DNA from 2 places in the Pseudomonas sp. XS1P51 genome. Region 2 is predicted to be linked to the other one. Evidence: riboswitches for the same ligand, from Rfam matches in the RefSeq annotation. Region 2 holds a riboswitch; the other holds the start of a gene.
The links. Region 2 has a riboswitch for cobalamin ahead of ACYZUD_RS09645 (CbtB domain-containing protein). Riboswitches for the same ligand answer to the same signal wherever they lie in the genome.

Region 1: another riboswitch for cobalamin. It lies ahead of cobO (cob(I)yrinic acid a,c-diamide adenosyltransferase); the one in region 2 lies ahead of ACYZUD_RS09645 (CbtB domain-containing protein).

The regions. Positions count from the first base shown of each region.
Region 1 is NZ_CM142707.1:7,072,302-7,075,702, forward strand. It holds gene ACYZUD_RS32700 (PQQ-dependent sugar dehydrogenase) at 1-693, opposite strand, end outside; gene ACYZUD_RS32705 (hypothetical protein) at 761-1,345, opposite strand; cobalamin riboswitch at 1,500-1,731, shown strand; gene cobO (cob(I)yrinic acid a,c-diamide adenosyltransferase) at 1,812-2,423, shown strand; gene ACYZUD_RS32715 (cobyrinate a,c-diamide synthase) at 2,420-3,401, shown strand, end outside.
Region 2 is NZ_CM142707.1:2,106,283-2,109,683, forward strand. It holds gene cobW (cobalamin biosynthesis protein CobW) at 1-911, opposite strand, end outside; cobalamin riboswitch at 1,012-1,224, opposite strand; cobalamin riboswitch at 1,401-1,628, shown strand; gene ACYZUD_RS09645 (CbtB domain-containing protein) at 1,749-1,955, shown strand; gene ACYZUD_RS09650 (CbtA family protein) at 1,967-2,674, shown strand; gene ACYZUD_RS09655 (cobalamin biosynthesis protein) at 2,671-3,084, shown strand; gene cobM (precorrin-4 C(11)-methyltransferase) at 3,169-3,401, shown strand, end outside.

The sequences.
Region 1 (3,401 bases), 2.3 Mb from region 2:
GCCGTTTTCGCCGACATTGCTGTTGGAGCCCACCGTGACGTACAGCTTGCTCCCGTCCTTGCTGGCGATGACGTTTTTGGTCCAGTGGTGATTCAGCGTGCCGCCCGGCAGGTCGACCACTTTGATCGGCTGCGACTTGATCGCCGTATCGCCATTTTCATAGTGGAAGCGCAGCAGGCGATCCGTGTCGGCGACGTACAGGTCATTGCCGATCAGGGTCATGCCGAACGGTGAATTGAGGTTTTCCAGAAACACTGTGCGGGTTTCGGCGATGCCGTCGTGATCCTTGTCCCGCAGCAATGTGATGCGGTTCGGGCTCGGTACGCCAGCACCGGCCCGGCCCATGACTTTACCCATGACCCAGCCACGAATGCCTTTGCCGTCATCGGGTTTGGGTGGTGCGTTGGTTTCAGCGACCAGCACGTCGCCATTGGGCAGCACATAGAGCCAGCGCGGGTGATCGAGCCCTTCGGCAAACGCCGCCACCTGAGTCCCCGCCGCGGCGGTGGGTTTGGCACCGTCCGGCCAGCCGATCGCCGGGGCGATGTTCACCGTCGGGATCAGGGTCTTGTTCGGTTCTGGCAGTTTGGGCGACGGTCCGGTGCCGTCGGAGACTTGCAGGCTGGAGGTTTCACCACAGGCGGCGAGCCCTCCGGCGAGCGCGATGACGAGAACGAGCTGGGGCTTGCGCATGCTGATCTTCCCTATGAATGCATTGACCTAATCATAGAGAAGCTTAGTCGTGCGATGGTTCAACCGGTCAGCCGCGGGCTTCCCTGAGCAAGATGGCAATGCCGGGGTGATAGTTGCCGGCTTCGTTGCGCAACTTGCGATAGGCGTACGGGAAATACCAGGCCACGGCGCAGGTATGTTCCTTTTGCAGGTCGTCGACCATGTCCTGAAGCTCTTCCGGCGTAGCACTATGCTGGGCCTTTTGCGGTGCAACGAACAGGCAGCCGAGTTTCAGGTCGCTGGCGTAGGCGATCCTTTTCGCGTCGCTGGTGATATCGATCAGGGCCTGACTCAGGTTCAGACTGTTGACCCGCGGCCAGCGTTGAGTGGCCTGAAGGTAGGCGCGTTCTTCGGGGGTGGCGATAAACAGATCGGCGCGGGCGTTGCGTTCACCTTCTTCGTTCTGTTTGCGGGTTGGCGTTTGTTGCAGCGTGACCATTTCCGCCATCCAGGCAGCCGCGGAGAGCAACCCGAGGTTGGCTTTTTCGTCGTACCAGTAAGGCGTGTCGTTATCGCCACGCACGGCATTGTAGCGGTCGATACAGTCAAACCAGCGTTCCAGCACCGGACGCAGGAATTCCAGCTTCGGGTTGCTGATGATCATGCCTTGCATGTGGCTCCCTCTTCTTATTGTGTTGTCAGGTTGTGGCTCTTTGATATCACTGCTGTGAGTGTGGCACAAGATTGACGTCATTTAGTTGATCAACGGCAGTTATTCGCTCAGTGGCGTCCCGGCTTTAATTGACGCTCCACCCCCAACCCTCTAACCTTCGCGGCTTGTTTCAGGTGCTCTGTGGCATTGGTCGACAGAGTGAAACAGGGAAGCCGGTGAGTCATCTCTTCCAGGGAAGAAGATCACGATCCCGGCGCTGCCCCCGCAACGGTAAATGAGTGAAGACTGTGCCTTGAGCCACTGTGTCGATAATCGACATGGGAAGGCGCGCAGTCCGGCGAACGCCGCTCATGAGCCCGGAGACCGGCCTGATTCATCCAGTGGCATCACGGTGGGCGATGCCAGGCTTCTTGCCGTCTATTCTTGTGCCTGCCCGCCGTTTCCAGCCTCAACGGAGAGCTCCCCCATGACTGATACCCCCGATCGTGACGAACGCCATTTGGCGCGCATGTTGCGTAAAAAAGCCGTAATCGACGAACGCATCGCCAACTCTCCGAATGAATGCGGCCTGCTGCTGGTGCTGACCGGCAACGGCAAAGGCAAGAGCAGTTCGGCGTTCGGCATGCTCGCCCGGTCCATGGGTCATGGCATGCAGTGCGGCGTGGTGCAGTTCATCAAGGGCCGCAACAGCACCGGCGAAGAATTATTCTTCCGGCGCTTCCCCGAGCAGGTGCGTTTTCATGTAATGGGCGAAGGCTTTACCTGGGAAACTCAGGACCGCCAGCGCGACATCGCCGCCGCCGAGGCCGCTTGGGCGGTGTCGCGCGAATTGCTGCGCGATCCGTCCATCGGCCTGGTGGTGCTCGATGAATTGAACATCGCCCTCAAGCACGGTTACCTCGATCTCGATCAGGTGCTCAGCGATTTGCAGGCGCGTCCGCCGATGCAGCATGTGGTGGTTACCGGTCGCGGCGCCAAACCGGAGATGATTGAACTGGCCGACACCGTTACCGAAATGGGCGTGATCAAGCACGCATTCCAGGCCGGGATCAAAGCGCAAAAAGGCGTCGAATTGTGAGTCAACCACGTCATTGCCCGGCGGTATTGATTGCCGCGCCGGCCTCCGGTCAGGGCAAGACCACTGTCACCGCTGCGTTGGCCCGTTTGCATCGCAATCAGGGGCGCAAGGTTCGCGTGTTCAAGTGCGGCCCGGATTTCCTCGACCCGATGATTCTCGAGCGCGCCAGCGGTGCGCCGGTGTATCAACTGGACATGTGGATGGTCGGCGAGCAGGAAAGTCGTCGATTGTTGTGGGAAGCAGCCGGTGAGGCGGACCTGATCCTCATCGAAGGCGTCATGGGGCTGTTCGACGGTACGCCGTCCAGCGCCGATCTGGCGCGACACTTTGGTGTGCCGGTGCTTGGCGTGATCGACGGCACCGCCATGGCGCAGACCTTTGGTGCGCTGGCCCTGGGGCTGGCTCGCTATCAGCCGGACTTGCCGTTCGCCGGGGTGTTGGCGAACCGCGTCGGCACGTTGCGTCACGCGCAATTGCTCGAAGGTAGCCTGACCGAAGGCTTGCGCTGGTACGGTGCGTTGTCCCGGGAAACCGGGATCGAATTGCCGAGTCGGCATCTTGGTCTGGTTCAGGCCAGCGAGCTCAATGATCTCGATCTGCGTCTCGATGCGGCGGCCAATGCCTTGGCCAGCAGCTGCGAGGTCGCGCTGCCGCCGGCGGTGGAATTTGCCGCTCCTGATGTGATCGCTGCCGAGCCATTGCTGGCCGGCGTGCGGATTGCCGTGGCCCGTGACGAGGCGTTTGCCTTTACCTATGGCGCGAGCCTGGATCTGCTGCGGGCCATGGGCGCCGAGCTGCTGTTTTTTTCGCCGATCCGTGACGCAAGCTTGCCGGAGGCAGGCAGCCTCTACTTGCCCGGCGGATACCCTGAATTGCACCACGTGGCGCTTTCACGGAACACAACGATGCTGACCGCCATTCGTGCTCACCATGCCGCCGGGAAACCGCTGCTGGCTGAATGCGGCGGCATGCTTTATC
Region 2 (3,401 bases):
AGGCGCATCGGTTTGTTCGGGATCGCGGCGAAACCCTTGACGCGCAGGATGCCGTGCTTGACCACCAGTTGGGTCAGCGCGTCCATCAGCAGGCTTTCGTCGGCTTGCGGCAGTTCGATGGAGATCGAATCAAATGCATCGTGATCGTGATCGTCTTCACCTTCATGGTGGTGATCGTGATGGCTGTGACGGCTGTCGATGTGTTCTTCGGAGCCGGCACCAAGGCCGATCAGTACGTCCAGTGGCAGGCGACCGCTGCTGGCTTCGATGACTTTTACCGCGGGTGGCAGCTCTTCGGCGACTTCCAGGCGCACGCGGGCCAGGTCTTCAGGGCTGATCAGGTCAGCCTTGTTGAGGATCACCAGGTCGGCGCTGGCCAGTTGATCGGCGAACAGCTCGTGCAGTGGCGATTCGTGATCCAGGTTCGGGTCGAGCTTGCGCTGGGCGTCGACCTGGTCCGGGAATGCGGCGAAGGTGCCGGCGGCGACGGCCGGGCTGTCGACGACGGTGATGACCGCGTCAACGGTGCAGGCGCTGCGGATTTCCGGCCACTGGAAGGCTTGAACCAGCGGCTTTGGCAGGGCCAGGCCCGAGGTTTCGATGAGGATGTGATCGAGGTCGCCGCGACGGGCGACGAGTTCGCGCATCACCGGGAAGAATTCTTCCTGAACGGTGCAGCACAGGCAGCCGTTGGCCAGTTCATAGACGCGGCCGTTGGCTTCTTCTTCGGTGCAGCCAATGGAGCACTGCTTGAGGATTTCGCCGTCGATGCCCAGCTCGCCGAACTCGTTGACGATCACCGCAATGCGACGGCCTTGAGCATTGTCGAGCATGTGCCGCAGCAAAGTGGTTTTGCCCGAGCCGAGGAAGCCGGTAACGATGGTGACGGGAAGTTTGGCCAGTGTTTTCATCGGATGCCCTTTGGCAAGGTGGCGGGCATACGGGACGACAATCGCTGCGACGGATGCGCGCGCGGGAGAGTTCGCCACCGGATCACCCCGCCCGGTTGTAGTGAGAATCTGTGTCGAGGCAGGTCTCCTGGCTGACGGCTTGCCAGTCGTTGGACTGGCGTTGGCTGCGCCTTCCCGCGTGCCCGATCGATAGGGCTTGCAGTGGCGTGGCAGCGAACATCACCGTTCACAGTTGCGGGGGCAGCCGCGGCATCGACCGCGTTCCCTTCTTAGCTTCGGCAAACGCCGAAGAACCTCGAAAGCGCAAGGCTACGCATCGCTTGGGGGCGGGTCAATGTCTTGTAGCGTCGTCACCGGCCCCTTCGCGAGCAGGCTCGCTCCCACAGTTGGCCGCAATCGAATGTGGGAGCGAGCCTGCTCGCGATGAAGTCACTTCAGTGCCGAGTTGAGAACCCATGCCAATTGACGCCCAGCCCCCGGCCATGCTCTCCTACACGCCTTGTTACGGGTGCCCTTCACAGGGTGAAACGGGAAACCGGTGAATCATGTGCTTTACTCAAAGCCATGTCAGTCCGGTGCTGCCCCCGCAACGGTAAGCGAGCGAAGGATCAAATCCACTGTGCCAGCAGTTCGGCATGGGAAGGTGATTCTTGCAGGTTTCGGCGTCAGCCCAAGCCCCTCGTGAGCCCGGAGACCGGCCCGCAACACACAGTGACCGTTACGTTCACTGAATAACAAACCCGCGGTGGGCGGGCGCTGTTTGAGCCTCTGCGTGCGCGATTCGCAGGGGTCCTCCATGCGCTCTATTCACCCGCTGACAGACCAGAGGGAAGCGCCATGTCGATCATCAGCAGTACCGGCCCCAGCAACACCGATAAGAGCACCGCCAGCAGCACCACGACCCAAACTCAACGCCTGACCGCCGCCGTGTGTGCGTCGATCCTGGGCGCGTGCCTTGTGTATTTCGCCGGTTTCTCGCACATCGAAGCGGTGCACAACGCCGCTCACGATACCCGTCACAGCGCCGCATTCCCGTGCCATTGAGACCTGCCGACATGATCAAGCGTATTGCGCAAACCGCAGGTTTCACCGGGCTGCTGGCCGCCCTGTTGCTGACGCTGCTGCAAAGTTTCTGGGTCTCGCCACTGATTTTACAAGCCGAGACCTACGAAAAATCCGAGCCGGCCGCTGTTGAAATCCACGAACACGCCGCAGGTGCCGTCGCCGCTCACACCCACGATGCCGAAGCCTGGGAGCCGGAAGACGGCTGGCAGCGCGTGCTGTCGACCACCGGGGGTAATCTGGTGGTTGCCGTGGGTTTCGCCCTGATGCTCGCTGGTCTCTACACCTTGCGCGCACCGACTAAAACCTCTCAGGGCCTGCTCTGGGGCTTGGCCGGTTATGCGACGTTCGTACTGGCGCCGACGCTGGGCCTGCCACCTGAGCTGCCGGGCACTGTCGCTGCCGATCTGGCGCAACGGCAGATCTGGTGGATCGGTACAGCCGCCTCCACCGCTGTCGGTATCGCCCTGATCGTGTTCAGCCGCCACTGGCTGATGAAAATCCTCGGCGTGGCGATCCTGGCCGTTCCCCATGTGATCGGCGCGCCGCAACCGGAAGTCCATTCGATGCTCGCTCCGGAAGTGCTGGAATCGCAGTTCAAAATCGCTTCGCAGCTGACCAACGTGGCGTTCTGGCTGGCCTTGGGCCTGATCAGTGCCTGGTTGTTCCGCCGCAAAAGCGATGGCCAATACCACGCATGACTGATGTCAGCGCAGCGCCGACCCTGGTGGTCGGCCTGGGCTGCCAACGCGGCTGCCCCGTCAGCACGCTGCGGGCGTTGCTCGATCAGGCGTTACAGGCTCATCAAATCGAACTGCACCAGATCAAGGCGCTGGCCAGCATCGAACTGAAACGCGATGAACCTGGCTTGATCGAGCTCGCCGAACAACTCGCGCTGCCGCTGATGTACTTTAGCAGTGAACAATTGGCTGGCTATCAACCGCAACTCAGCCATCATTCGGACATCGCGTTCGAACGCACCGGCTGCTACGGCGTAGCGGAAAGTGCCGCGCTGGCCCTTGCTGAGCAACTGGCCCAGGCCCCGGCAAAACTGCTGATTCCACGACAAAAATATGCCCAGGCAACCTTGGCATTGGCCTGTGCTGCGTAAAATCCCCGATAATCCCCGCCTTCGATCATGAGCATTCTTCATCTGAAGCCTGCCCTGCCCCCTTTTTTCTGACAGGAAACGACGATGACCGTCTACTTCATTGGCGCAGGTCCCGGCGACCCGGAACTGATCACCGTCAAAGGCCAACGACTGATTCGCAGCTGCCCGGTGATCATCTATGCCGGATCGTTGGTGCCCGCCGCCGTGCTGGAGGGCCATCAGGCCGAACAGGTGGTCAACAGCGCCGAACTGCACCTGGAACAGATCATCGAGCTGATCAAGACCGCCGATGCCAACGGCCAGGATGTCGCTCGGGT